2 regions of the Providencia sp. 6390 genome follow, and region 1 is predicted to be linked to the other one. Evidence: predicted binding sites of a transcription regulator. Region 1 holds the regulator's gene; the other holds the start of a gene.

Region 1 (15,501 bases):
AACCTATTGGGCACTGTGGATTGCCGCTCAAAGTATACCCAGTTTACATATTCTGATCGTGTTTACGGTTGGCGTGTTTTTGATGCGAGCAGCTGGCTGTGTGATTAATGATTTTGCCGACCGCCATTTTGATGGACATGTTGAGAGAACAAAACATCGTCCGCTGCCGAGCGGTGATGTAACCGAAAAAGAAGCCAAACTATTGTTTGCTGGTTTAGTGGGGCTGTCGTTCTTACTGGTTTTGACACTGAATGCCATGACTATCTGGCTGTCTATTGCAGGGCTGGCGTTGGCATGGGTTTATCCGTTTGTTAAGCGAGTCAGCCACTTACCACAAGTCGTCTTAGGTGCGGCGTTTGGCTGGTCGATCCCAATGGGCTTTTCTGCGGTCAGTGAGTCGTTACCACTGGTTTGTTGGTTGCTGTTTTTAGTTAATATTTTATGGTCAGTGATTTACGATACGCAATATGCGATGGTTGATCGCAATGATGATTTGAAAATTGGTGTGAAATCAACAGCAATTTTATTCGGTCAATATGACAAGTTGATCATCGGTATCTTACAAGTGGTGATGGTGGGTGTGCTGGTGGCAATTGGCCTGCTTGCCAATTTAGGCATCGCTTATTATGTTGCTTTGTTACTGTCTGCATTACTGTTTGTTTATCAGCAAAAATTGATGGTTAATAGAGAACGCGCCCCCTGTTTTAAAGCCTTTATGAATAATAATTATGTGGGTTTTATTTTATTTGTTGGGATTTTATTGAGTTATTGGTAAAACAGTTTTTGAAGAGTAAAAGGGGTAAGGTGATGCGCCTTACCCCACTGATTTGATGACAAAATTAGCGATGTCACATCACGGCGCTAATACTATGTCAGGCGATGTGCCTATTACCATTTTGTTGTTTGGAAAATTCATTTCGACAGTAAGGTAAATTGAATCTCCTGCACTATAGCTTGAATTATTACCAAACTTTATAGAACCTCCAGTATTAGTCACTGTTGAACCACTTACAGTGCGATCGCCAATGAAATATTTATGCGTCTTAGCGGGATCACTGCCCCCTTTGTAGTATTCACTGACGTTTATTGACGTAGGAGTGCCATAACCTAAACTCGCATAATCTATCTCCATGTTATATCCATATCCGGAGCGATCCCCCAATTTGGTTGCCGTTATATAGTCGTATTGCTGATGGTGGTATTATTATTTTATTACGTACCAAGACGACATAAATGCCATACCTGTATTCGGTGTTCCGCTTTGCGAACGAGGAGTTACTTGAAAAGCAAAGCTACACCCTATATCTGCGTTTTTCACTGTATAACTCTTGGTCGTTGCTAGAGTTGTTATTTTATGGCTACGCTTACAGATCCATTCGATGCGGGTACCAGAGGTATCTTCGGGATCGCCATCCGCATCGTGGTAGCGATAACTTCCGGTTAGTCGCTGCCCCACGTTTGGATTAAAATCAAAATCTACACCAAGGGCTTCAGGGGCAAGTCCTAGGGTGATGATGGGGGATGAAGTGAACACTGCTCCGCTTGCTGGTTCAGTGATTGCTGAGTCTGTTCGTGGCGTGACCTTTACCGTCAATTTCTTTCCGTTGCCATCTCCGGCAACCAGTTTATAGCTATTTTGCGTGGCCTTTAGAATATCTTTACCATCCAGTTGCCACTGATAAAGGGATTCTACTGGCGTATCCTGATCCGCATCTTCAATGTCTGGAATGGCAGTAACGGTGTCATTGACAGCGGGCGTCGATTTGTCAAATTTAACCCCCTTCACGACTGGTGCATGCCCTATAACGGGAGATGTCTTGGCATTAACTTCGATCACAGAAGCGGACACTCCTCCTCCGATGACCAGTCCTGTTGTCAGCGTTATCAGACGAATAAGAAGGTTGATTTTTGTCCTATTAGTCATTGCATGAATGTCCTCTTCTGTTGTCGCAGTGGGTAAAAAATACCGCAACGGAGTGGCTCCGCTGCGGCTGATACTGATTATTTGCTAGAAGCAATAACTTTGATTTTCTTTTTCTGATCTTTACCCAGAACGGTGTATTCCTTCGTAGTTGCACTCGGGATATCAGTGTATGAACCTGAACCCACGGCATCCTGAATCTGCCATTGGTAAGTCACATTGCTACCACAAGTATCGTGACAGGTAGCAGCTGCTGTTAGTTTCTTACCAACCTCAGCGGTACCCGAAATGGTCACAGCTTTCACAACACTACCACTCACGACTGGGAGCCCTTTATCGCCCACTGAGGTGTTTGTAATATCTAGGTAGTCTTTAGCGTCCTCAGATTTGCTCTCTGCCGGATCGGTAGTTTTTGAATCAGTTTTTGCGACTGCTTTGACCGTGATCTTTTTACCCAGCCAATCCTTTTTTAGTTTCAGGGTGTCTTTGTTCTCACCGGAAATGACGGTTCCGTCTTGATACCACTCATAGCTAATGTTTATTGTATCGCCATCCTCATCGGTGAAGTCAAAGCCTGACACCGTCAAAGTGTCATTTTCCCCTAACACATTATCCTTGTTAACGTCAGTGGCTGTGACCTTACCCGCTGTTTTCAGAACGGGCGCATGACCGATAACCGCTGCTGTTTCAGAGGAGGTAACCGAGACAGTGGTTGCTTTGGCTGGGGCGGCTAGCGTTGGCGTACTGACCGCCATACTCAAAACTGCACCTGCAATCAGGAGAGATAGCTTGCCTTTGCCAGTCATTGGGTTTTGTTGCTTATTGTTGCTCATCTAATTTTACCTATATGTTTAAATGCCCTAGGGCGTAGTTATTGTGCGGTTACGCGCAGTTTGCGCTTTTGCATATCGGTTGTGACGATATAGGTCATCGCGGTCGCGCCACGGATGGCTTGATACTGCCCAGACCCTTGAGTTGTTTCCGCTTCCCATTGCCAAGACGTTGGCAGAATACAGTTGACTTGGCAGTCCGGGGTGGCAGTCAAAATATCGCCAACCACTGGACGCTCAGTCATGGCAATACCGTTACGAAATATATGTATCCCCACGGGTGCTGCCATCACTTCGACCGTTATCGGAGCCATACTGATGCCATCAACCTGAGGATTAAAGGTGAGGGTGCCAGCAAGCTGGCCAGTTGTTATGGTGGTGGTGTACACACCGGGCGTGGTTTCTTTCAGTGCCGCCAACTTAATGCCACTTTGCGAAGGTGATAGGGATGGTCCACCTTTCTTTATCGTGAAGGTGAACGGCAACTGAATAGATGAAGCCAGCCCAATCATTGGGGCGTTTTGCTCATCTCGTACTGTCAGAGTCAATATCTCGGACTGCGCGATATTGAGTTTGCCTGAACCTACCGTCAGGTGAGAGTTGCGGTTAGACAGTCCTGCATCGACAATCACCTGTACATAGGCCGGTTTTGAGGCATTTCCCTTGCCATCCCATGCGATGGCACTCAGGGTATAAGTATTGGTGCTACCCGCCTGCCAAGCAGGTAGGCGCATCTGCCAAGTCGTCAGACTTCTGCCAACAGAGCGCACTTTCCCGCCTTTGGCTGAAAATTCGCTTAGCATGTTCCACTCAATACGCTCAGCGCCGTATTTTGCTTTCAGCATGGCACTCAATAATTGCAAGCTGGCTGCACGACCACGGACGACTTGCGGCAGTACTAGACTGATCAGCTCCTGTTTACGGTATTCGAGTACGATGTTGTTATTGCGCTCAACCAGTGCCATTCGACTGCCTGAAAGCGTGCGCTGATTCGCCACTGCATCTGATGACACTTGCTGATCCCAAGGCGTACCAAATGAATAGTTAAGCTGTGCTTGAAGCTGAAGATCATCAGTTCCGCCCCCGTTACGCCAATCAGCCCCAAGGGTAACTAATGGGATAGGCGTGTAGTTCACACCTACCGTCATGGTTTTTGGCGATTTACGGCGAGTATCTTTATCTTTCAGCGCCACTTCATTCCCAAAATACTGTTCGTATTTCAGCTTACCTCCAAGCTGTGGATAAGACGGTAACCAACCACTGGCGGCGATATCAAATCCGTTAGCGGGACGTTCATCGTAGTCGTCAAAATCGCGTGACTGATGCCAATTGTTGAGTCGCAGATAGCCATTGGCAGAGAAGTGCAGATAATCGGACCACAGCTCTCCCCCGATACCGACTCGACGGTTGTTACCGGTAATATCAGCATCGTAAAAGGTATTTGCACCATACATCCATTGATCATTGAACCGGCGAACCCCAGCCCCTAAGTTCAGCGTGGTGCGCTCATCAAGGTTCCGTCCACCAAACTGGGTAAATACCAGCCAGTCTGGGTTTTGATATATTGGTAACAGCATGTCAGCAGATAGCGTACTCTGTGACAGTGTTTTGCCCGGCTGTATTCCAATCTGTGCCGTACCATACTGGTTCAGCCAACTTTCTACTGTTGATGAGGCTTTGGCAACAGCCATGCTTTTGGCTTGCACAGAAAGATACTCTTCAGGGCTTTGGGTGTTCATGGCCTCGAAAAAGCTAGGCGCTGTCTGAGACAACCAGCTTTCCACTTCATGGCTTGATCCGTCAGCCTGCTTTTTTTCAGTGCTATTTTTGTCTATTGTCTTTACCGCGTGGGTACTCGGAACATCAATTTCATCTCCTGCCGATAGATTTTCAAAAGCGCGGGTGAACCTGCGCATTTGATTTAGCGTTTTCAGTTCTTCTACTGTCAGACCATATTGAGGGGCTATGCTGTGAATGGTTTCCCCTGCCTGTAAGCGGTAAGGTTTTACTTCCATCCCATCCACAAATTCTGTCGCAAATACTGAACCGATCGGCATGATGGAGACGGAGAGTAAAGCGGGAAGTAATAAGCGTATTTGAGATGATTTGATACTGTCATGCTTAATACCAAAAATCATTTATCTATTCCTTTTATTCCATCCTTTAAAGTGGTGTTTCCATAATGAAAATATTTCCATTACTGATCGCTAAGCATTCAAGAAGCTAAACACCATTAGTATTGTGTGATAGGTAGATATTAAGTTTTTAAAAATAACTTATTGATATATAAGTTGATGAGTAATTTCATTGGTGGATATTAATACCCAGCTCAATATTGCCGTTTTATTTTGCGGTGTAATTTATATATTTCGATGAATAATGAAAACGTACTTATTTGGATTAAATAAGAAGTAATAGATAGTGGAATTAATCAAGGAAGGAGAATTTATTATCAATTGAGATAACTTTCTAATATTGGTCATACTTCAAATGAGGTGTGGTTGACTGCGTTCGTTCGTACTTGTCGCCTACTTATGTTACATCTTATTGGTCTTATTTTATTGGAATAATATGGAATGTGTATTAGGAATTGTCATTCTAAAGTGAGATTTTTTCATTTTAATCAAAGGGGTAATGTGATCTACATTACCCCTTGTTTCTTTTAAACTCTTACTGCTAGTTTTCTGATGTTTTTTCTTTCTCAGCAGAACGCTCTTCTGGCTGGCTGACGCTTTCGATAGTTAAACGTATTTCTGGCGACATTAAGCGAGCAATCACGGCGTATAGCTTTTTCGCATTTGCGGTGAAAATATCATTGTCATCGTTATCGATATAACCTTCTTCGCGCAATGTTTCGACTAGCGTTGAGAATACGGCTTTATCAAAAAACTCAGGCGCATTGATGCCATGTAATACAGAAAGACGTTGAGCTAACATACGGCTCTCTTTTTCTAATGTATTACGGCTAATTTCAGGGCTAGCATTGAGTAAAGACAGTGTGATTGCATAACGCTGCAAGGTTTCTCGAACCCCTGCGGCTAATAGCTGTAATGGACGAATGCGGCGTGGATTTAATACCACCATATCGTCCTCTTTTAAACACACTAATTTTTGGCTGGCTAACTCATCAATCAAGGTATCAACCACTTCGGTCAGCGACTCACTGTTATAACGCATAAACAGTTCTGCCTTGAGGAATGGGTAAATTTGCCCAACCTGATAATGGATCTCTTGACGACTAATACGTTCATTGTGCAGCAGAATACTGGCGATCAGTGATGGCAGTACCAGCAAGTGATGGATATTGTTACGGTAGTAAGTCATTAGAACCGCATTTTCACGAGGAAGAATAATGATATCCCCCATGCTGTCTTTTTCGACTTCAAATTTATCCATTTGCAGTGCGTGCTCTAACAGTTGCTCAGCCGTTTTATTTGGCGTTGTGGCATCTGCGGTATAGGGCACATTGCGTAATAATTGCAGGTAACATTCAACTTGTTCAATCAGCTGCTCACGTGTTAACGAGCGTTGACGTGAAGCAAGTAATGCGGTTGAGCAAAGGTTGATCGCATTCGCCGCTGCTGCATTATTGATATTGACCATGATGTTATCAGCCAAACCGCCGACAACGGGGTTTAACCAACTTGGGCGCTGCGGTTCGATAGGATCAATCGAATCACGCCAATGAGGAACGTGTTTAGTTAAATATTGAGTGAGTGAAATAGGTTGCCCAAAGTTGACATAGCCTTGTCCTAGGTTACGTAATTTACGCAAACCGCGGATCATCGAGAAAAAGCCTTCTTTTTCTTTCTCCGCACCACGCAACTCTTTGGCGTAGGTTCCCACTTCCATAACATGCTCATAGCCAATATAAATAGGCACGATAGTGATAGGACGTGAGTCACCACGTAACATGGCTTGCAGGGTCATCGACAATGTTCCTGTTTTTGGTTCTAGCAAGCGACCAGTACGTGAACGACCACCTTCGACAAAATACTCAATCGAGTAACCGCGCGCAAATAACTCACTCAGATATTCACGGAATACCGTTGAATAAAGTTTGTTTCCTTTAAACGTTCGGCGAATAAAGAATGCACCTAAGCGGCGGAAAATTGGCCCCGCGGGCCAGAAGTTCAAGTTAATACCAGCGGCAATGTGCGGTGGAACTAGCCCTTGATGGTAGAGAACGTAAGAAAGCAGTAAGTAATCCATGTGGCTACGATGTGATGGAACATAAACAATTTCATGGCCATCTTGCGCTAATTGGCGCACACGTTCCGCGTGCTGAACGTTGATCCCTTGATACAAACGGTTCCAAGTCCAACCAAGCACACGGTCGGTAAGACGTACTGCTTCATAAGAAAAGTTAGCCGCAATCTCTTCCATCATATTGATGGCATTTTGCTGGGCTTTTTTCACAGGTATTTTTTTGCTGCGAGCCTCATCTTCAACCGCTTTCTCAATCGCTTTTGAGGTCAATAGCTTGTTAAATAGCTCTTGGCGTACAGGAAGTTTCGGGCCGACAGCTGCAAGGCGTTGGCGTGAGTAATGAATACGTGCTACGCGAGCCAGTTTATTGGCGATAATGGTATCTGTACCATGCTCTTGTGCCATTAACCCCATTGAAACAATAGGTGAAAAACGCACAAAGCTATCTCGCCCAAGCCAGATGACGGCGAAGAATTTTTGAATACCATTGAGTAAACGTAATGGTGGCGCAGGGGTATGCCCTTCACGCTCACGCCCCGGAGCACGACCAAACATGACAGACGCAGGCAGTAGCTGGATATCAAGATTCGGGTTGCTACGATGTAAGTCTAGATAGGCATGAAATATTTTTACCGACTCTTTACGCGGATCTGGAGAGTAGTAACGAAAGACCCGCGGGCCGTCATCAATAAAGACGTAAGCAGGTAGTTTGGTCCCGTTGATGTCATTATCGACTAAAGGATCAGGCAAGCCGATAGATAAGCATTGGTGACGTAGTGTTAAAAGGTCAGACTTGGAATGGTAAGGCAGCACATATAATGTGGGCCGACTGGTATCCAGCTCAAGCTCTGAAATTGGGTCCGTTGGAATTAATTTACTCTTTACCAGTAATTTCAGTGGTAAATTCAACGTGTTGTAATATATTTTACGCCATAGTGACATAAATGATTATAGCCTCTTGTTAACAATGCCTTGCAAGCATACCAGAAATCAACTGGCAAATCTGTTACTGACAGTTAACTTTGACCGCAAAAAATAATGAACGTTTGTAATTTTGAGGAATAAATATGGCAAACCAAACTAAGGGATTCACGCGTGTAATTAAGGCTGCGGGGTATTCCCTTAAAGGATTAAAAGCGGCATGGGTAAATGAAGCTGCATTTCGCCAAGAAGCCGTTGCAGCGATCCTTGCGGTGATTATTGCTTTATGTTTGGACGTCAGTTATATCGACCGACTATTGCTGATTAGTTCTGTCGTCATGGTGGCTATTGTTGAGTTAATTAACAGTGCGATTGAAGCCGTTGTTGACCGTGTAGGCAGTGAATATCATGAATTATCGGGGCGAGCAAAAGATATTGGTTCAGCGGCAGTATTTATCACTATTGGACTGGCACTTGTCATTTGGGCCACCGTGTTGTGGCAGCGTTATCTCGCTGGCTAGTCTTAAAGTGTCGGTTGGTCTCGACAAATGTGGCACTTGCGTGATTTAAGTGTTTCAAATCTTCATTTACCTGTATATACTCACAGTCTGACTGTATAAACAAACAGGGGAACGAGATGAAAGCACTGACGGCTAGACAACAGCAGGTTTATGATCTGGTGCGCGATCACATTTCTCAGACGGGTATGCCACCTACACGCGCTGAAATAGCAGCAAGCCTTGGCTTTCGTTCGCCTAATGCGGCAGAAGAGCATCTTAAGGCGTTAGCGCGTAAAGGGGTAATTGAGATTGTTTCTGGGGCTTCTCGCGGTATTCGCTTACTGCTTGAAGAAGAAAATGATACTCAAGGGCTTCCTCTGATTGGTCGTGTAGCGGCGGGTGAGCCATTATTAGCCCAAGAGCATATAGAGAGCCATTATCAAGTTGATCCAGCACTTTTCAAACCACATGCGGATTTTTTACTGCGTGTAAATGGCATGTCGATGAAAGATATTGGAATTATGGATGGTGACCTTTTAGCTGTTCATAAAACACAAGATGTTCATAATGGGCAAGTTGTGGTTGCACGTATTGAAGATGAAGTAACAGTAAAGCGTTTCAAGCAGCAAGGAAACCGCGTTGAATTAATCGCTGAAAATGCTGAGTTCGCGCCTATTATTGTTGATTTACGCCAGCAAAACTTCACTATTGAAGGGTTAGCGGTGGGTGTGATCCGTAATGGTGAGTGGTGCTAATATCGCACTGCAAAGATGATTAAAATGTTGCTGGCAGATTGTACCCATTATTGCTTTTGGGGATCTGCCTGCGATATAGAAGGGTATTTTTCAATTCAAACCCCTATGGGTCAGTGATCTGTGTCTGTTTAATGTCGCCTATCAAATCGTTTTTTTTTAATGTTTTTTCTTTGTTTTTACGGATTGTTGTTCATGATCGTGATCACAATGTTCATGATCTGGGCAACTGACGATTTCACTGCAAGCTTGGCATAACCCGTGATTTTCTACCACAGTATGGCGTAGTTGGAATTGATTTTGTTTAGCGAGGTCTAAAATGGCGGCTTCAATTGCCCCACAATCACTTTCCGCAACACTGCCACAATGATCACAAATCAACATAACCGAGATATGGCTTGGGTTATCGAAATGGTGGCAGATCACATAGCTGTTGGTTGATTCAATTTTGTGGATAAAGCTTTGTTCCATTAAAAACTCTAAAGCTCGATAGACCGTAGGGGGCTTCGCTTGCGGTTCGACTTCACGAAGCAGATCAAGTAAGTCATAGGCGCTGATTGCTCCATGCTGTTTGGCGATTAAGCGTAAAACAGTTTCCCGTTGTGATGTGAGTCTAACACCCCGTGCTTCACATAACCGCTCCGCCATTGCGAGCAATTTTTCTTCATTCATTTTTTTCATGGTCAAGAGCCTTACTCAAAACTGTCATTGCTGTTTGAGGGTAGTTTACCATATCTATACTCTTCATACTTCAATCTACAGTACCTTTCGTTAAGGTATGGTGATGGTGTTCACTCACGCCATTCCGTTAGCTGAAACGTGAATTATTAAAAGTATATGGACGGAGTAAAGCACATTTTAGCTGTACGATAAAAATAATGTTCAAAATGATAATAATCATCCACGGTTAATAAAAAACCTTTCTGCAAAAATATAAAAAGATAAATTTCATATCGGAATATTAACATTACTGTATCAAATGTAATTCTAGTAAATAATACTCACGCCATAAAATAAACATTCCCACACATTAAATTAACTAAAAATCTACATTCTGGTGAAACAGAATGTTACTTTTGGTTGATAATTTAATTGGGAATTATCTTACTGTGAATATATTACTTAAATAAAAAAACGAATTTAATCTATGAAAAAGAATTTTAGTATCAAAATACAATCATTAACTTAAGTTTTAATTTCATTATAAGTGAAATTATAGTTTTTTATCCCCATGGAATTTTCATTGAATTTTGAAATATTTTTTAATTTTTATAAATAGAAATTTACGGTTTTATATAAATTTTTCTAAGTCTCACTACTGATATATATAATTTTACCCATTATTAGCGTTAATCTTCGCAATATCTAATTTACTAGAATATTAATCTGTCATTACGCTACTTGTGTATGTATTTTGACAATAAATACTGATTATGTAGAATTGACCATAGAAAATATCCGCGTAGCTAGATGAAATAGACTTTTTTGTTCTATATCAAAATTAATAAGTTTTGAATCTAACTAAAAATTGAATCTATGGCACTAGAGGAAAGTTAGGTTGTAAATAATGGAATGCGGAAATCTGTGAAGTTTTAATTTTTTATAAAAATATAGGTTAAATGGATTTAATTTATTAATTCAAAAGCCTCTACTCAAAAAAGGTATTAGTACAGCAAGGAACACTGAATTAATTCCAAATTCATGGATGGTCAGTTTAATGACTTATTTGTTTGCAGGATAAATCGAGTTAGGGGAAGTGTCTTCCTATATAAAAAAGGAAATATTTATGAAATTCAATAAATTAGCGGTAAGTCTAGCATTAGGTTTGAGCATGGGTGTTTCAATGGTAGCTGTGGCAGCAGATGAACCCGCAGCACCAGCACCAGCAGAAAGTTCGCAAGGTACTATCAAGTTTAACGGTTTTATCAATGATGTTCCTTGCTCAATTGATGATAACAATCTGAATCAAACGGTCCGTTTCGGTGAAATCGCATTGCACGAACTCACTTCTGGTAAGTTCCGTTCAGATAGCCGTCCTTTCGATATCGTATTGAAAAACTGCTCAACTGAAACGTACAAAAACGCAAAAATCACTTTCACAGGTTCTACTGTGTCAGGTTTCACTGGTTTCGCTGGTGACTTACTTGGTTTAGGTGGCAAAGTTGAAAACGCCGGTATCATCATCACTGATGGTGCAAGCAAAGTTGTTGAGTTTGGTAAAGCATTCCCAGGCACTGGTGATGGTTATGCACTGAGCAATGGTGATGGCTCAGAAACGACTATGCACTTTGAAGCCTACGTGAAAGGTAATGAAGACCCAGCTAAGAAAGCGACGACTGGTCGTTTTGACACTGTAGCTAACTTCAAAATTATCTACCAATAAGCTTTGACTAGAAAACATATGGCGCAAATACGCCATATGTTTATGACCTATCATTTTTATTTTTTCAATTTTGATTGATGGTTTAGTGATATGAAAAGCATAAAATTAAAATTAATTACCAAATTGATGCTTTTAATATTGATGCCAATAATTGCATGGTCAGAGGAAGCCGTCGATTTTAATACTGACTTTTTGGATAATGACAGTACTGAAAATATCGACTTCAGTAAATTTTCTCATGCTGATTATGTACCGCCGGGTAACTATTCTTTAGACTTTGAAGTTAATAAAGTCAAAATACTGGCAGAAGAGCCAGTCACATTCTTCATCCCTACTTATAACAATAAAGAGTCTTTAGCCTGTATTACACCTGAAATATACCCATTATTGGGTTTGAAAAAAGATTGGTATAGCAAAATCACATGGCTAAATGATGGGCAATGCCTAGATATTCGTAGCGTACCTGAGATGAGCTTCCAAGGTAACTTAGCGAAAAATACCTTACAAATTAGGATCCCTCAGGCTTATATGGAATATGATGACCCTAGTTGGGATCCGCCAACGCGTTGGGACGACGGTATTCCCGGTGCATTTATTGACTATAATGCAACCGGACGCTTGGTAAAAGAGCAACAAGGTAATAATAAAGGAACGAAAACAGGCCTAACGGCTACGGGTACGATGGGAGCCAACTATGGTTCATGGCGCTTAAGAGCTGATTGGCAATCACAAAATGGTGAGCTGAATAAGCGCAGCCGCACTTGGGCATGGAATCAGATCTATGCTTACCGCGCAATACGTTCATTAAGCTCTCGCTTAACATTAGGTGAGCAATATTTATCTTCGACATTATTTGATAGTTTCCGCTACCTCGGCGCAAGCTTAGAGACGGATGAATCGATGTTTCCTCCTCGCTTGCAGGGCTATGCACCTGAAATCGCGGGTGTTGCAAAAACAAATGCGACCGTTATTGTGAAACAAGATGGTCGTATTATCTATCAAACAGAAGTGAGCCCAGGCCCATTCAGGATCCAAGATGTTAACTCATTTGGTGGCGGTACAATGGATGTCTCTATTCAAGAACAGGATGGAAGCACCAGTAATTTCAAAGTCGAAACCTCTAAACTCGGTACATTGACACGTCCAGGGCAACTTATTTACCAATTTGTAGTGGGTAAGCCAACGAAAGATGAGCACAATACACATGGTCCCGAATTCAGTTTAGGGTCGTTGTCATGGGGGGCGACAAATAATACTACTATTTATGGTGGCTTATTAGGCTCTTCTGAATACCAAAATGTGGCGATAGGTTTTGGTCGAGACTTTGCTCCATTTGGTGTGTTATCTGGAAATATTAACGTTTCCAGAGCGAAAATGGGTAGTCTAGATAATGATCGTACACTTACCGGTAATTCTTATAATTTAACCTACTCTAAGCAATTTGATGAAATTAATAGTCAGCTCACTTTTGCAGGCTATCGTTTTTCTGAAAAGAATTATATGAATATGTCTCAGTTCCTCGACCGTCGTTATAACAGCGGTACAGTGGACAGCGGTAAAGAGCTATACACTATTATTTTTGGTACGGCATTCTCAGATATTAATACCAACGTTTATTTAAATTATTCGCATCAAACGTATTGGAATCGTTCATCATCAAATCAATACAATATTACGATTTCGAATTATTTTGATATTGGGAAAATAAAAAATGTTAGCTTAAGTTTGACGGCTTATAAAAATAAAACTCATAGTAGTGATGATGACGGTGTGTATGTCAATTTAAACGTACCGCTAGATGATAATAAGTCCAGTATTAGTTATTCAGGTGCGTATGCAGGCGGCTCACACAGCAATAATGTGAACTATTATAACCGTATTGATAATCGAAGTAGCTACAGTATTTCTGCGGGAACTTGGGATAAAGATAAATTAACAACCGCAGGAATGTATACCTATGATGGCGATACCGCAGAATTAAATGCCAGTGGTACTTATATTCAAGACCAACAAACTGCAGTTTCTATGCAGTTAAAAGGTGGAATGACCATGACTCCAGAAGGTGGGGCATTTCATCGAAATAATTCTGTTAGCGGTGGTTCTCGGCTCCTTGTTGATACTAATGGTATTGAAGGAGTTCCGGTGCAAAACTCTATTACACCAATAAAAACGAATCGATATGGAAAAGCGGTACTCACGAGTGTGATGGATTATAACCGTAACAACTTAAAAATTGATTTAGATAGCTTGCCAGATAATGCGGAAGCATTGCAATCAACACAGTATGCGACTTTAACCGAAGGAGCGATAGGTTATCGTAAATTCAATATTATTGAAGGTAGCAAAATACTCGGAACGATTACATTGGCTGACCATAGTGCTCCTCCATTTGGTGCATCTGTAATGAATAAATCCAATAGGGAAGTTGGGATTGTATCAGATAAAGGATTTGTATATTTAGCAGGTATTAACCCACTTGAATCACTTCGTGTTACTTGGGGTAATGATGTGAGTTGTCAGATTCAATTACCTGAAAAATTAGATGAAACAATGGCAGATATAGTATTACTGCCATGTCGATAATTATAAATTATTTTTTACATCAATAAATTTTACGTCAATGGTGAAAACATGAATTTCCTAAAAACAACGTCGATATTGGCAATGATAAGTACCTCATTGATTGCTCAGTCTGCATATTCCGCGATTGCATTAGATAGGACTCGAGTTATTTATAATGAAGGTGAAAAGTCAGTCAGTATCACTTTATCAAATGAAAATAAAAATAGCCCTTATTTAGCTCAAGCGTGGATAGAAAATGAAAAAGATGAAAAAGTGAATTCACCTTTTATTGTGACTCCACCGGTTCATCGTATTGAAGCCGATGCGAAGAGCCAAATAAAAGTACAATCGATCCCCGCTATTTCACAACTCCCAAAAGATCGTGAAAGTGTTTATTACTTAAATGTACGTGAAATTCCACCTCGCAGTGACAAACCTAATGTTTTACAGATTGCACTACAAACTAAAATTAAGCTGTTTTATCGCCCTAGCGGCATAATACAGAAGGACAGAATGGATCTTATTCCTCAAGAAAATGAGATTAAAATCAGTAAACAAGGCAATAATTTTGTCGTAAAAAATCCATCGCCTTTCTTTATGTCGATTACTAAATTGAAAAAAGGGAATAGTGACGTCGATAAATTTGAACCTGTTATGGTTCCCCCATTGGGCGAGATGTCATTAGGCAGTACCGCAGGCGATATTGGAGCATCCCCAACTCTCGTTTATTTAAACGATTTTGGCGGCACAGTGGATTTAAAATTTACTTGCAACGCAAGTCAATGTTCTGTGGTGCCTAGAAAATAAGGCCATAACTTATGATGTCTATTAAATATTTTACACGGTTATTACTGCTAGGGCTTATTTTTAACGTCCATTATGCCATGGGCTTTTCAGGCTATTTGTATGTGGAAGTTAGGGGGGAAGTACTGGCTCGACCTTGTTCAATTAATAATGGGCAACCTATTGAAGTTGACTTTGGTGAGGTTATGACAACTAGGATCGAAGGCGAGCTCTATAAACAACCACTGGAGTATCAAGTGACATGTGCAGGTGGAACGAAACCTAATCTAAATATGTTTATAGAAGGCGTTTCTTCCGCATTTGATCAACGTTATCTAAAAACAGATGTAGATGGATTAGCTGTACTCTTTAAGGCTAATTCAGAGGATTTTCCTGTTAAGAGAAAGCATGCATTTAGTTTTGATACTCCGCCTAAGTTATATGCTGTTTTGGTTAAACAAAGTGGTGCAGATTTACCTGCTCGTAAATTTACAGCAAATGCAACACTGAAAGTTGAATACCAATAAGGGCGTGATATATGCAAAAGGTAAAACAGTTAGTTTACGCCATAGTATGTATTTTAATCTGCTCATGTTCTGTGATTGCAAAAGACAACGAAACTGACATACAGATTAAAGGC
Region 2 (15,501 bases), 130 kb from region 1:
GTTATTTCCAAGCGTTAGAAGCAGGGATCAATTTACTCCCGGGTTTTGCTCCAGAGCTGCAAGGAGTTTACCTTCCTAAAACAGAAGATGGCCAAAAACGTGTTTACGCACATGTTTTGAAGTAATCGTAGAGACAGCCCACAACATAAAACATGTTGTGGGTAATATTCTTTAATCAGATGGCAACTTATGTCCTAATTGGAACCATTAAAAAGTATCATTTTGAGATAGCAAACAATGCGTTATCGAGAGTTTATCTATACACTGAAAAATAAGAAACCTATTACTTATTTTAAAAGGTATGGTGTATGGCAAAAAAAATTATCCTTGATTGTGATCCCGGACATGATGATGCAATCGCTCTTCTCTTAGCCTACGGTAATCCTGAAATTGATCTGCTTGCAGTCACGACAGTCGCGGGTAATCAAACACTTGAAAAAGTGACTCATAATGCACTTGCTATTGCTGAAATGGCAAAAATTCACAATATTCCTTTCGCCGCAGGCTCTGCACGACCATTGGTACGAGACACTGAAGTTGCACCAGATATTCATGGTGATTCTGGTTTAGATGGCCCCAAGTTGCCAGTGCCAACATTGGTATTAGAAAGTTGTCATGCTGTGGAGCTAATTATTAAACTCATCATGTCACATCCACCTAAAACGATTACCTTAGTTCCCACTGGCGCATTAACGAATATTGCTCTTGCTGCAAGACTTGAGCCTCGTATTGTTGAACGTGTCAAAGAGGTGGTTTTAATGGGGGGTGGTTACCATGTTGGTAACTGGAGTGCGGTGGCTGAATTTAACATTAAAATTGATCCTGAAGCGGCACACATTGTATTTAACGAACAATGGCCACTGACGATGGTAGGGCTCGACCTTACCCATCAAGCACTGGCTACCCCTGATATTGTTGCTAAGATTGCTGATGTAGGAACTGATTGTTCTCAATTTGTAGTAGAACTATTGGACTTTTTTGGCAAGATGTATAAACAAGCTCAAGGTTTTGATGCGCCTCCAGTGCATGATCCTTGTGCGGTTGCTTATGTGATCGACCCAACGGTGATGACGACACAACGTGTACCTGTCGATATTGAATTAACAGGGACATTAACATTGGGCATGACGGTTGCAGATTTCCGCCATCCAGCCCCCGATGATTGTCATACCCAAGTTGCAGTGAAACTCGATCATGCTAAATTTTGGCAGTTGGTGGTCGACGCATTAAAGAATATTGGATAATTAAGGAAATCGCCGTGGATCAACAATACGAAAATATGCCCTATGCTGCATTAATTGAGCGCAGTATGAATTCATTGCAGTACAAAAATCAATTTCATTGCGATAATTGGAAACTTGATGAAGCCAATTGGTCTGTAGATCAGGAGAAAGGCTCGATAGTGTTTGATGCACCAGAGAATATTATGGTGACTGCACCTGTTCAAATCATTGGTACTTATGATCAAAACCAAGGTAGTTGGATGTGGGGCTGGGCAAATAGCTCGGTCGAAGAACCACTTATTCAAGATGCTCTGGCAGTGCAGGAGTTTGGTGAACGCCATGGCTATGAACCATTAACTGAAGCGATTTGTGAGATAAATGAAATTGAAGCGTGGCAATTTGCTGCTCTGGCTTGTGAGTTAAATCAACAGCAAGGTGTTTATCGTGGGTTCGCTGGTAGTACGCTGATTTTTATGACCTTTGGTGAGGTATCGTTACAAAAAATGGGTACAGATTAGGTTTAAAATACACAGCACTACAGGCCGGAACCAAATCCGATCATTGAGTGTGGCATGTCGATATGCACATAGCATCGTGGTAAGACAACGCTAATGATCACGATAGCGAAGGGTTTATGCTACAATGCCCAACTGAATTGGCTCTTATTTTTGCCTTCTTGCTTTTAAGAGCTAAAAATCGATAAAACTCAAAAGATTAGCATGCAACAACAAACACCAAACTCAATCAGCACTGAACAGACTGCAACGCAAGGCTACCGTAATCTTAATCGCTTCTCGGTTGCGCCCATGTTGGACTGGACCGATCGCCATTGTCGCTATTTTCACCGTTTACTCAGCAAAAACACGTTGCTATATACCGAAATGGTAACCACGGGTGCGATTATTTATGGAAAAGGTGATTACCTTGCTTTTAGTCAGCAGGAACAACCAGTTGCATTGCAATTAGGTGGCAGTGATCCTGAAGCATTAGCGCAATGTGCTAAATTAGCGGAACAACGCGGTTACAATGAAATTAACCTGAATGTCGGCTGCCCATCTGATCGTGTGCAAAATGGCCGCTTTGGTGCTTGTTTGATGGCAGATGCTCAGCTAGTCGCAGATTGCATCAAAGCGATGCAAGATGTCGTTTCAATACCTGTTACCGTGAAAACACGGATTGGTATTGATGAGCAAGATAGCTACCAATTCCTTTGTGATTTTATTGATACCGTCTCAACGAAAGGCGGCTGTGAAATGTTTATTATCCATGCACGTAAAGCATGGTTATCTGGTCTTAGCCCAAAAGAAAACCGTGAAATTCCACCTTTGGACTACCCACGTGTTTATCAATTGAAACGTGATTTTCCACACTTAACCATGGCAATTAATGGTGGAGTTAAAACGCTTGAAGAAGCAAAAGAACATTTGCAGTATCTTGATGGCGTGATGGTAGGACGTGAGGCTTATCAAAATCCATCAATTTTAACCGCAGTAGATAATCAATTATTCGATAACCAATTACCAGTGGTCGATGCGGTCGAAGCCGTTCGTCAAATGTTCCCTTATATTGAACAAGAGTTATCACAAGGTGCCTACCTTGGGCATATCACTCGACATATGTTAGGTATATTTCAGGGGATCCCCGGCGCACGTCAATGGCGACGTTATTTAAGTGAAAATGCTCATAAGAAAGGAGCTGATCTCGCGGTAGTTGAGCAAGCTCTTTCGTTAGTGACTCGTGATGAGTAGTGTTGATAGGGGTGCCAATGGTTATTGGCACCCAAATTCCTTAAGGGATCAGTAAGCTAGAACCTTGCGTTTTTCTTGATTCCAGCGTTCGATGAGCGGTTTGCACGTCTTTGAGTGCAAAGATTTGCTGTTCTGGCACATCGACATTAAGTTTGCCACTTAAAATCATGTCAAACAGAGCCTGACTTGCTTGGTCTAACTCAGCACGATCAGAAACATACACGCCTAAAGATGGGCGAGTAACATATAAACCGCCTTTCTGATTCAAAATACCTAAATTTACCCCTGTGACAGGGCCGGATGCATTACCAAAACTCACCATCAAGCCTCGGCGCTTTAATGAATCCAATGAGGCAATCCACGTTGATTGACCGACAGAATCATAAACAACGTTAACTTTCTCGCCTTGGGTCAGTTCTTTAACGCGTTCAGCAATGTCTTCAGTTTGATAATTAATGACTTCCCATGCACCTGCGGCTTTTGCACGTTCTGCTTTTTCTGCACTACCGACAGTCCCTATCATTTTTGCGCCGAGTGCTTTCGCCCATTGGCAAGCAATTAACCCCACACCGCCCGCCGCCGCATGAAATAAGAAGGTTTCATCGCGTTTGATTTGATAAGTTTGATTGAGGAGATAATAAACGGTCATGCCTTTTAGGCCACAAGCGGCTGCTTGTTGGAAGGAAATGCCGTCGGGAAGGTGAGCGACGGCATGTTGTGGTACATTATGAACCTCACTATATGCACCAAGTGGGCCTTGAGCATACATGACTCTATCTCCAGGGCGGAAACCCGTCACCTGTGAACCTGTTCTTACAACCACACCTGCAGCTTCAGTGCCTAAGCCCGAGGGCAAGCTTGCGACAGGGTATAAACCACTTCGCACATAAGTATCAATGTAGTTAATCCCTATTGCATGATTTTCTATCTGAATTTCGTTATCGGCAGGTTCTTTTAGGTCAAAATCGGTGTAAGTTAAAACTTCAGGGCCACCGTGTTGTGCAAATTCAATACGTTTTACCATGATTATCTCCGATAGGAATAGTCTATTTTATTTACCATACCAATGACTCGATAATAACGCTACGTTTTGGTGATATGAATGTAAGGTTGTCGGGTAAATAAATAGAATGCAAAAATTCAGCTAAGGAAAGTCAAAGAAAGGCCCCCTCAGCAACAAGTTTGGCGTATACTAATGTGCTAGTTAATAATAGATGTGGATTATAAAGTATGGCTAAAAAATACCCTTCAGAAAACAAGAACAGTGCACCGCGCGATCAGCAGATGGAGGGTTTAAAGCTTCCGCCTCACTCTATCGAAGCGGAACAGTCTGTATTGGGAGGGTTGATGTTGGATAATGAGCGTTGGGATACCGTTTCTGAGCGTGTTACCCATGCTGATTTCTACAGCCGTCCACACCGTACTATTTTTGCTCAAATGCAAACGTTGCTTGAGCAAGGTAAACCTATCGATTTGATTACACTGTCTGAATCCCTCGAACAGCAAGGGGAGTTAGATGGTGTTGGCGGGTTTGCTTATTTAGCCGAATTATCTAAAAATACGCCAAGTGCGGCGAACATCAATGCTTATGCAGACATCGTCCGTGAACGTGCTGTTGTACGCGATATGATCTCTGTCGCCAATGACATTGCCGATGCAGGGTATGATCCGCAGGGGCGTAGTAGTGAAGATCTACTCGATTTTGCAGAAACAAAAGTCTTCCAAATTGCTGAGTCACGAGCTAATAAAGATGAAGGGCCAAAAGATATTGAAGCAATTTTGGCTGAAACCATCGAAAAAATCGAAAAACTCTATCAACAGCCACATGATGGTGTGACAGGGGTTTCGACTGGCTACCAAGACCTTGATAAGAAAACTGCGGGTTTACAAGGCTCTGACTTAATTATTGTCGCAGCTCGTCCATCAATGGGGAAAACCACCTTTGCGATGAACTTGTGTGAAAATGCAGCCATGACAGAAGAAAAACCCGTGCTGATTTTCAGCTTGGAGATGCCCGGCAACCAAATCATGATGCGTATGTTAGCGTCGCTATCGCGTGTAGACCAAACGCGTATCCGTACTGGTCAGCTCGATGATGAAGATTGGGCGCGTATTTCCAGTACCATGGGGATCTTGTCCGAAAAGCGCAATATGTACATCGATGACTCCTCAGGTTTGACACCAACAGAAGTTCGCTCGCGCGCCCGACGTATTTATCGTGAGCATGGTGGTTTAAGCCTTATCATGATTGACTACTTGCAGTTAATGCGAGTGCCTGCATTATCGGATAACCGTACTTTAGAAATTGCAGAAATTTCACGTTCATTGAAGGCATTAGCAAAAGAGCTGAATGTCCCAGTGGTTGCATTATCACAGCTTAACCGAAGCCTAGAGCAACGAGCAGATAAACGCCCTGTCAACTCTGACTTACGTGAATCAGGGTCTATCGAGCAGGATGCTGACTTAATCATGTTTATCTATCGTGATGAGGTCTATCACGATAATAGTGAGCTGAAAGGGGTCGCTGAAATTATTTTAGGTAAGCAACGTAATGGGCCAATTGGTACGGTTCGCTTGACGTTTAATGGTCAGTGGTCGAGGTTTGATAACTATGCAGGGCCTGCTTATGACGACGAATAGCTCGTCATATTTCAAGCCACAGCGTTGTTGACTGCGTTCACTCGCACTAGTCACATACTTATGTATGCTCCTAGCGACTCGCTTACTTGTCGCCTAGCTGTGACTTGAACTATTTAGAGCTAAATTAGTGACTCTTAGAATTAATTTAGCAAGTTAATTTTGATATTGATTAGCGTATCGTATAGAAAATAAATAAAAGAGGGAATATGAAAGCGGCAACCGCATTAATTAACCGCCGCGCTCTGCGACACAACTTGCAGCGAGTGAGAGAACTTGCACCACACAGCCGCCTCATTGCAATTGTTAAAGCAAACGCTTATGGTCATGGATTAACCGAGGTCGGCAGTACGATTGAGGATTTAGTTGATGGTTTTGGTGTCGCCCGCCTAAAGGAAGCGATCACGCTAAGGGAGCAAGGGATCAGGGCCCCGATTGTGTTATTGGAAGGCTTCTTTGAAAGCGCTGATCTGCCTTATTTAGTTGAACAGCAAATCGATACTGTGATCCACTGTGTCGAGCAGCTTGAAATGCTGGAAAACAGTCAACTTGCTAAGCCTATCAAAGTCTGGATGAAACTGGATACAGGTATGCATCGTTTAGGTGTGCTACCTCAAGATGCAGAAGCTTTCTATCAACGCTTACAGCTCTGCAAAAATGTCGAACTCCCTATCAATATTGTTAGTCACTTCTGTCAGGCCGATGAGCCTGAACTGCTGACAACCTCGAATCAAATTAGCTGTTTTAAACAATTTATTGCAGATAAAGCAGGAGAGAAATCGATAGCAGCATCTGCTGGGATCTTATTATGGCCAGAAGCACACTATGACTGGGTAAGACCGGGGATCATTATGTACGGTGCTTCGCCTCAAGAAGGGCAATCAGCAGAACAGTTTGGTTTGCAAAGTGTGATGACACTTAAATCGACACTAATTGCGGTTAGGGAACATGCTGCTGGGCAATGTGTCGGCTATGGTGCAACATGGTGCAGTGAACGTGACACTCGGCTGGGTGTGGTGGCAATTGGTTATGGTGATGGTTACCCAAGAAGTGCGCCATCGGGTACACCTGTACTAGTCAATGGTCGGAAAGTGCCAATTGTTGGGCGTGTCTCTATGGATATGATCACCGTCGATTTAGGGCCAAATGCCAATGATAAAGTCGGTGATGAGGTAATTTTGTGGGGGAAAGCTCTGCCTGTTGAAGAAATTGCCACACAAACAGGTATTATCAATTATGAGTTACTTACAAAATTAACCTCACGTGTGGTCATGGAATATATAGACGAATAGCTAACAAAGGGTTATGTTCAAAACGCAAAATAAAATTCTAATGAAAGAGTTAGGGAGATACCTGTGTACAAACATGTTGATTCTTACCCTGGCGATCCGATTTTATCGCTGATGGATGAATTTAATAAAGATACCCGTGATAATAAAATCAATCTAAGCATCGGTTTATACTATGATGGTGAAGGCAAGACCCCTGAACTAAAAACAGTCGGTCATGCAAAATCAGAAATCAACAAACGTCCTGCCAGAGCATCATTATACCTGCCAATGGAAGGTTTGAAGGATTATCGTTTAGAGATCCAAAAACTATTATTTGGTGCTGATTGTCCTTTGATTGCACAAGAGCGTATCGCCACTGTACAAACTATTGGTGGTTCCGGCGCATTAAAACTTGGTGCTGATTTCCTTCATTACTATTTCCCTAAATCAGAAGTCTGGTGTAGCGACCCTACATGGGAAAACCATGCATCCATTTTCTCTGGTGCCGGCACAAAAGTGCATTATTACCCTTACTTTGATGAAAAAACTAAAGGGGTAAAATTTGATGAAATGTTGGCAACATTCAAGACATTACCAGAGCAAAGCATCATTTTAATGCACCCTTGCTGTCATAATCCAACTGGCTCTGATTTGACAACAGAGCAATGGGATGAAGTGACTAAAGTGGTTAAAGCGCAAAAATTGATCCCATTCTTAGATATTGCCTACCAAGGTTTTGCTGAAGGGATTGATGAAGATGCTTATGCGATCAGAGCGATGGTAAAAGCAGGGCTGCCAGTATTTGTGAGTAACTCATTCTCTAAAATCTTTGGTATTTACGGTGAACGTGCAGGTGGCCTGTCTGTGATCTGTGAAAATAAAGATGAGCGCGATCGTGTGTTGGGGCAATTGAAAGCAGGTGTACGCCGCTTATACTCAAGCCCACCATCAAATGGTTCTAAAATTGTTGCTCAGGTGCTCACTGATGCAGAGCAGAAAGCACAATGGTTACAAGAAGTTGAACAGATGCGTGTGCGTATTTTAGAGATGCGTACTGTGTTAGTGAATGAATTGAAGAAAGCATTACCTAACCAGAACTTTGACCACTTATTGAAGCAACGCGGTATGTTCAGCTACACCGGTTTCTCGAAAGAGCAGGTTACCCGTTTAAAAGATGAATTTGCTGTTTATTTAGTTGGAACAGGCCGTGTATGTATGGCTGGTGTTAACCGCCATAATGTACATCGTATCGTGGAAGCGTTTGCCGCAGTAGCTAATAAATAATAAGTGAATTATTGATTTAAAAACGCAGGTAAAACCTGCGTTTTTTATTTTCTCAATACGGTTCAACTAGTTAAGTTTATCACTAATAACCACGCGCTAAGATTGGCTTTAAGAAACGCGCAGTGTGTGATTTCTCACATTCAGCGACTTCTTCAGGTGTGCCTGCAATCAGAATTTCTCCACCACCACTACCGCCTTCGGGGCCTAAATCAACAATCCAGTCAGCGGTTTTGATGACATCTAAGTTGTGCTCGATAACCACAATGGTGTTGCCTTGATCACGCAATTGATGCAAGACGGTAAGTAATTGTTGGATATCAGCAAAATGCAGCCCTGTGGTTGGTTCATCAAGGATATAAATAGTTTGCCCAGTTCCACGTTTCGATAGTTCACGTGCCAATTTGACACGTTGTGCTTCACCACCTGACAGTGTGGTTGCTGATTGCCCTAAACGAATATAAGACAGGCCAACATCTATTAAGGTTTGCAGTTTACGCGCCAATGCAGGTACGGCGTCAAAGAAATCGCGAGCCTCTTCGATAGTCATATCAAGGACTTCGTGAATGCTTTTACCTTTATACTTAATTTCTAACGTTTCTCGATTATAACGCTTACCTTTACATTGATCACAAGGTACATAGACATCAGGTAAGAAGTGCATTTCCACTTTGATCACACCATCACCTTGGCATGCTTCACAGCGTCCACCTTTGACGTTAAAACTAAAACGCCCAGGGTTATAACCACGAGTGCGTGATTCAGGCACACCTGCAAATAATTCACGAATTGGTGTAAATACCCCAGTATAAGTCGCAGGGTTTGAACGTGGAGTGCGACCAATTGGGCTTTGGTCAATATCGATCACTTTATCGAAATGTTCTAAACCTTCAACATCCAAGTAAGGTGCTGGTGTGATTGTGGTGGCACCATTTAATTGGCGTTGTGCAATAGGGAACAAGGTATCATTGATGAGCGTCGATTTACCTGAACCAGAAACCCCGGTGATACAGGTAAACAAACCAACAGGCAGTTTTAAGGTCACATTTTTTAGGTTATTACCTTTTGCCCCAAACACAGTTAGCATCTTGTCTTTATTCACTGGAATGCGTTTTTCAGGGATTTCGATACGACGCTCACCGCTAAGGAATTTACCAGTTAATGATTCAGGATTAGAAACAATATCCTCTAATGTACCTTGTGCAACGATTTGCCCACCGTGCACTCCAGCCCCAGGACCAATATCAATGATATGATCCGCAGCTCGGATGGCATCTTCATCGTGCTCAACCACAATCACGGTATTACCTAAGTTACGCAGGTGAACTAGGGTTTCTAATAAACGATCATTATCGCGTTGGTGCAGGCCGATTGATGGCTCATCAAGCACATACATAACACCAACTAAACCTGCGCCGATTTGGCTAGCAAGACGGATACGCTGTGCTTCACCGCCAGACAAAGTATCGGCAGAACGAGATAAGGTTAAGTAATTAAGACCAACGTTAACTAAAAATTTCAGTCTATCGCCAATCTCTTTTAGCACTTTCTCTGCGATTTGCGCACGTTGCCCACTTAATTTGAGATTTTGGAAAAACTCCATCGCGTGGCCAATACTGTAGTCGGCGATTTCTGGGAGCGTAGTATTTTCAACAAACACAAAGCGTGCTTCTTTACGTAAACGTGTGCCGTGACATGTCACGCAAGGACGATTACTAATATATTTGGCTAGCTCTTCGCGAACTGCGGTTGATTCAGTTTCTTTATAGCGACGCTCCATATTATTGAGCACGCCTTCGAAGGGATGACGACGTACCGTAATATCACCGCGATCGTTACGATATTTAAACTCAATTGTTTCTTTCCCTGACCCATAGAGGATAATTTTCTGAATGGATGGACTGAGTGAATCATAAGGCGCTTCAACATCAAATTTATAATGTTCAGCAAGGGATTGGAGCATCTGGAAGTAATAAAAATTACGACGATCCCAACCACGGATAGCGCCCCCAGCCAATGAAATCTCAGTATTTTGGATCACTCTTTCTGGATCAAAGAATTGTTGTACACCAAGACCATCACAGCTTGGGCATGCACCAGCAGGGTTGTTGAATGAGAACAAACGAGGCTCTAATTCCACCATGCTGTAACCACATATCGAACACGCGAAGTTAGCTGAGAAGACTAATTCTTCTGCTTTAGGATCATCCATATCAGCAACGATAGCAGTGCCGCCGGAGAGCTCTAATGCGGTCTCAAATGACTCGGCCAAGCGCTGTGCAATATCATCACGGATCTTAAAGCGATCAATCACCACTTCAATAGTATGTTTCTTTTGCAGTTCAAGCGTTGGCGGATCAGAGAGATCACACACTTCACCGTCGATACGAGCTCGAATATAGCCTTGGGTGGCTAAGTTATCTAATAATTTTACGTGTTCACCTTTGCGGTCCTTCACTACAGGTGCGAGTAACATCATGCGACGATCGGTCGGCTGTGCTAGCACGTTGTCGACCATTTGGCTGACGGTTTGTGCCGCTAATGGAATATCATGATCAGGGCAGCGAGGCTCGCCGACACGGGCAAACAGAAGACGTAAATAATCGTGGATCTCAGTGATTGTTCCTACCGTTGAGCGCGGGTTATGGGAGGTCGATTTTTGTTCGATAGAAATCGCGGGTGATAGCCCTTCTATATGGTCAACATCAGGCTTTTCCATTAAAGAAAGAAACTGCCTAGCATAGGCCGATAAAGATTCAACATAACGCCGTTGACCTTCTGCATATAGAGTATCAAAGGCTAATGAAGATTTCCCTGAACCAGACAACCCAGTAATAACTATCAGTTTGTCTCGGGGGATGATGAGATTGATGTTTTTCAGATTATGAGTGCGGGCACCGCGTACTTCGATATTATCCATTTACCACTTCCCGGATGATTTGATAGTGAACAATCATAAGTGGATCATTATCGCACAACTTAAACTGAATGGATATACAGTATATTATTAAAATAATATTCCGTGGCTGCTCTTTGCCGTAAACGGCGAAGCTTCCCATTTTTCAGTCCGCTGCCGTCTGTACCGCGGATTTACACTGCCCTCGATTTGCACGGCCTTTTTGCTAAATAATTACAAAGCGGTTCGCATTTTGATTAATCCACTGGTATTTTCATCAGTAATGCGTATGCAATAGAGGATAGGTCGTGCTAAACTTCACGATTAATACAGCGATTAAATTTAATGCATCAGGAGTAATTCAATGGCCAGCAGAGGCGTAAATAAAGTAATTCTTATCGGTAACTTGGGGCAAGATCCTGAAATCCGTTACATGCCTAACGGCGGTGCTGTGGCAAACCTAACTCTGGCAACTTCTGAAAGCTGGCGCGATAAGCAAACTGGTGAAATGCGTGAAAAAACCGAATGGCACCGTGTTGTGATTTTCGGGAAATTAGCTGAAGTTGCAGGCGAATATCTGAAAAAGGGTTCACAAGTTTACATCGAAGGTTCTTTGCAAACGCGTAAGTGGCAAGACCAAAGTGGCCAAGATCGCTACACCACTGAAGTGGTTGTGAATATTGGCGGCTCAATGCAAATGTTAGGTGGCCGTGGTGGTGAATCAACAGGGCAAAGCCAAGGTGGACAAGGCAGTTGGGGTCAACCTCAGCAACCAGCGGCAGCGCAGCAATTCAGTGGCGGTGGCGCTCCAGCACGCTCACAAGCTCCTGCTCCACAAAGCAACGAACCACCAATGGATTTCGATGACGATATTCCGTTCTAAGAGATATTATTAGCAATTATTCTAAGAAGCCCCGTTTGTCGGGGTTTTTTGTTTTTTAATTTTGCTCTAGAGTAATAATTCTAAGTACGAAAAACGATAAGTGATATTTTAAATAAATATTAAAACTGTAATGAATTTTTGCAGGGGAATAGCTCTGTCAAATTTTTGTTTGATTTTACTTTATAAGTATAAATGAATATATGCTTAATATTATCTAATTTAAGGCATTACTTTAATAATAACTTTTTTATTATAAAAAACCTTAAGAGTTTATTAAGATTTGTTTTAATTAGTAGGCCACTGAAACATACCTTGGATATTCTTTGTTTTTACTCAAAAATAAAGCTCCAGTCGATTAAAACGTGGAGCTTATTAGAGGGTTATATTGTGATATTTAAAATTTCGATATTTTTTCATATTAGCTGATTAAGCTACCTGTGGTTCTAACAGCACAGGGTCATTATCACAAATATCAGCAAGGCGGTATAAAGAAGGTGAGGTTCCTAAGTATGCCCTGAATCTTTTTGCGAATGATTGCTGTGAGTCAAATTGGTACTTTAATGCTATATCAATGACTTGCATATCTGTTGTTCGTAAATCTCTTGCGGCTTCACTTATTCTTCTACGGCGTATATATTCTCCTAAAGGTATACCCACAACTTTACGAAATACTCGTTGTAAGTGCCATTTTGTATACCCAGCACGCTGCGCAATATCATCTAATAATAATCGATTGGTAAGGTTTTCTTCTATCCAAACAATAATATCAGAGACTACAGTAGACTGGAATTTAGTATATCTGTTGCTATATGAAATGGATAATTTGTTATACATAATAAATTTCCTGCTTGTTAGATTATAAGCATAGCCTCCATTTAATCAGTTTTAAATAAATAATTATTAAACAAACTACAATACAGGTTGCTGTTGAGTAATACAGTGAATTCCACCACCGCCAATAGCAATAGCATCGATATTTATTGCATTAATCTTTTTATCTGGGAAATAGTCATTTAATATTTCAATGGCAGTATTATCTGCAATCTTATCGCCAAATTGAGGAATAATAATGCCATTGTTGCAGTGATAGTAATTAATATAACTTGCAGCAAAATCAGGGTAGCGACTACGACTGACCCTAATATCTTGAGGCGCATTGAGAGTAATAATGTCTTCTAGCGAGCGATCGACCTGTTGCTGCTTTTGTAAGGTAGCAAGGTGTGAACGAGTCACATGATAGTCAAATGAATCAGGGTCATCATCCATATTGATAATAATCGCGTTATCGTTCAAAAAACGTGCATAGAAATCAACGTGCCCATCAGTGATATCTCGCCCTTTAATGCCTTCTAGCCAGATAATATTATTGAGCCCTAAACAGCGTTTAAGCTCTTGCTCGATTTGTTGCTTAGTTTGTGTCGGATTGCGATTGTGGTTAATAATGCAGCTTTCAGTGAGGACTGCATTACCTCGTCCATCGACTTCGATTCCACCTCCTTCCATGGTCAGAGAGCTTTTAACAAGTTCAGCACCAGTAAACTCAGCCATTAATGTTGCAACATGTCGATCAAATTGATGAGGTTGCTTATTACCCCAGCCATTAAAATTGAAATCAATAGCGGCGAGTTTTTGCTGTTGAGTATCGATGACAAAGTTGGCACCGTAATCTCTTACCCAAATATCATTTAAGGGAGCTTCTATGTATTCAACATCATGACCCATCAACTGATAGGCCACATCTTTATTATTGGCGGTGACTAAAACTCGTACGGGTTCAAATTGCGCAATCGACAGTGCAACATCAGCCACGTTTTGTTGTACCAATGGTAATAATTGCTTCCCCCAAATAGTAGGGGACATGCCAAATGCAAGCCAAGTACATTCATGTTTTTCTGATTCAGATGGATAGCGGTACATAGTCAATTAACTCTTGAACAGTGGTGGCAAAGTGGTACTTATGGATTTTTTAACTTCACAAATTTGCTGTCAAAGGACTGAAAAAAAAGTGCTGACGATGCTAAGATTGGCTCATTGAATAAAGGTTTAATGTTGAGCGAATCTATTCGCATAGGTTGGCCTTTTTACAGCTTACTAATTATAGATAGAGTAATCAGTCTAATTTTTTATGTCCAGCGTTTTTGGAGGAAATCCATGTCGGTTCAGACCGAAAGGCAAAAAGCGAAGAAAAAGCAGATTATTGATGCTGCGATCAGCTGTTTTATTGAAAAAGGCTTTCATGCCACATCAACAGCTGAAATATGTAAAGCCGCTGGGATGAGCCCCGGGAACCTGTTCCATTATTACCCAACCAAATATGCAATTATTGAAGCTATTGCTATTGAAGATCAGGTTTATATTGAGCAGATCTTAAATTCATTTGAAAATGCTAGCACATCCATCGACTCAGTGATCTTAATGATGACAAAACTGATCGAGCTATATAGCGATCCTGACTATGCGCGCATCAGTATTGAAATTTTTGCGGAAGCCAGCCGAAACCCAGAAATTAACCATATCTTTGTTGAAAATGATAAAAAGCTGCGAAATAAGCTAACAGCATTAATCGTTGAGGGGAGAAACAACGGCGAAATTGATAGCCAGTTACACCCCGAAAACACAGCTTCTTGGCTAATGACAACAGCCGATGGTTCGATCGGCCGTGAATTAATGGATCCTGAGTTTAACTGGCAAAAAAGTCTTGATGCTTTTATTTATATGATCAAAAAAACCCTGTCAGCTTAAAATTAAATTGTTAAAGAGCAATCAGTCAAAGAATATAGCGGCAGGTGAAATACCTGCCTTCTCTGCCTCTAATGCGGAATGTATTTTTTTAACGTTAGATAGGTTAAAAATATCATCAGCGCAACTACAACAGTCACAATATTCATGAGCTGCCAGCCAAGTGAGAAAAACAGAACTCCCGCACCGAGACTGCCTATTGCCCCAAAGAAGTAAATCAAGAAGTCAGTCATCCCTTGCACTTTGGCGCGCTCATGCATTTGATAGCCATGAGGCAATAGATTGGTGGTGCTAATTAAAATGAGATTCCATGCAACGCCAACAAATATTCCTGACAGTAGGTAGTTGTAAAAATGTGTACCTAACAAGTTCATGATGGCAGATAAGATCAATAATAAGATGCCAACAAAGATGATCTTTTTTGCACCAATTTTCTGCACTAAATGCCCAGTAAAAAACGAAGGCGCAAACATGCCAAGGACATGGCACTGAAAAACAATGGCGATCAGTGCAAATGGAAAATCATGTTGTTTCATTGAAAGTGGAATAGACGCGAAAGTGAATACCACCAATGCATAACCGACAGCACTGACAACGGCAATTAACTTGAGTATCGGTTGCGAATAGAGTTGTTGATAGCTACGTTTCTGCTCCGTACTGTTTTGTGATTGCTGAGGTATTTTTTTTAATGGAACATTGAGCAATAACACAAAGGCGATTAGGTAGATAACCACTAGTGTGCTGAATGGACCTGCAAATGGATAAGCAGAGAAAAAGCGTTGTGTCGTCACAGCAAGTGTTGGGCCAATTAAGGCGGCAGCAA

Evidence for each region. Region 1 encodes LexA, which represses DNA repair genes until DNA is damaged. Its sites were predicted from a motif close to TNCTGTATGTACATACAGNA; they were not measured.
Region 2: the regulator LexA is predicted to act here: its motif matches at 11,143-11,162, upstream of uvrA (excinuclease ABC subunit UvrA).

What each region holds. Positions count from the first base shown of each region.
Region 1 is NZ_JBYVYL010000009.1:183,422-198,922, reverse strand. It holds gene ubiA (4-hydroxybenzoate octaprenyltransferase) at 1-775, shown strand, start outside; gene AC3Z9T_RS17945 (hypothetical protein) at 854-1,132, opposite strand; gene AC3Z9T_RS17940 (hypothetical protein) at 1,205-1,924, opposite strand; gene AC3Z9T_RS17935 (ZirU family protein) at 2,002-2,754, opposite strand; gene AC3Z9T_RS17930 (inverse autotransporter beta domain-containing protein) at 2,793-4,889, opposite strand; gene plsB (glycerol-3-phosphate 1-O-acyltransferase PlsB) at 5,428-7,902, opposite strand; gene AC3Z9T_RS17920 (diacylglycerol kinase) at 8,028-8,402, shown strand; gene lexA (transcriptional repressor LexA) at 8,519-9,136, shown strand; gene zur (zinc uptake transcriptional repressor Zur) at 9,293-9,814, opposite strand; gene AC3Z9T_RS17905 (fimbrial protein) at 10,920-11,516, shown strand; gene AC3Z9T_RS17900 (fimbria/pilus outer membrane usher protein) at 11,607-14,099, shown strand; gene AC3Z9T_RS17895 (fimbria/pilus periplasmic chaperone) at 14,148-14,885, shown strand; gene AC3Z9T_RS17890 (fimbrial protein) at 14,897-15,388, shown strand; gene AC3Z9T_RS17885 (fimbrial protein) at 15,400-15,501, shown strand, end outside.
Region 2 is NZ_JBYVYL010000009.1:55,236-70,736, reverse strand. It holds gene AC3Z9T_RS17425 (ornithine decarboxylase) at 1-125, shown strand, start outside; gene uriH (uridine-preferring nucleoside hydrolase UriH) at 309-1,244, shown strand; gene AC3Z9T_RS17415 (DUF6882 domain-containing protein) at 1,259-1,741, shown strand; gene dusA (tRNA dihydrouridine(20/20a) synthase DusA) at 1,943-2,971, shown strand; gene AC3Z9T_RS17405 (NADPH:quinone reductase) at 3,012-3,995, opposite strand; gene dnaB (replicative DNA helicase) at 4,202-5,611, shown strand; gene alr (alanine racemase) at 5,818-6,900, shown strand; gene AC3Z9T_RS17390 (amino acid aminotransferase) at 6,964-8,163, shown strand; gene uvrA (excinuclease ABC subunit UvrA) at 8,246-11,080, opposite strand; gene AC3Z9T_RS17380 (single-stranded DNA-binding protein) at 11,421-11,939, shown strand; gene AC3Z9T_RS17375 (helix-turn-helix domain-containing protein) at 12,366-12,773, opposite strand; gene AC3Z9T_RS17370 (agmatine deiminase family protein) at 12,849-13,856, opposite strand; gene AC3Z9T_RS17365 (TetR/AcrR family transcriptional regulator) at 14,091-14,681, shown strand; gene AC3Z9T_RS17360 (MFS transporter) at 14,750-15,501, opposite strand, start outside.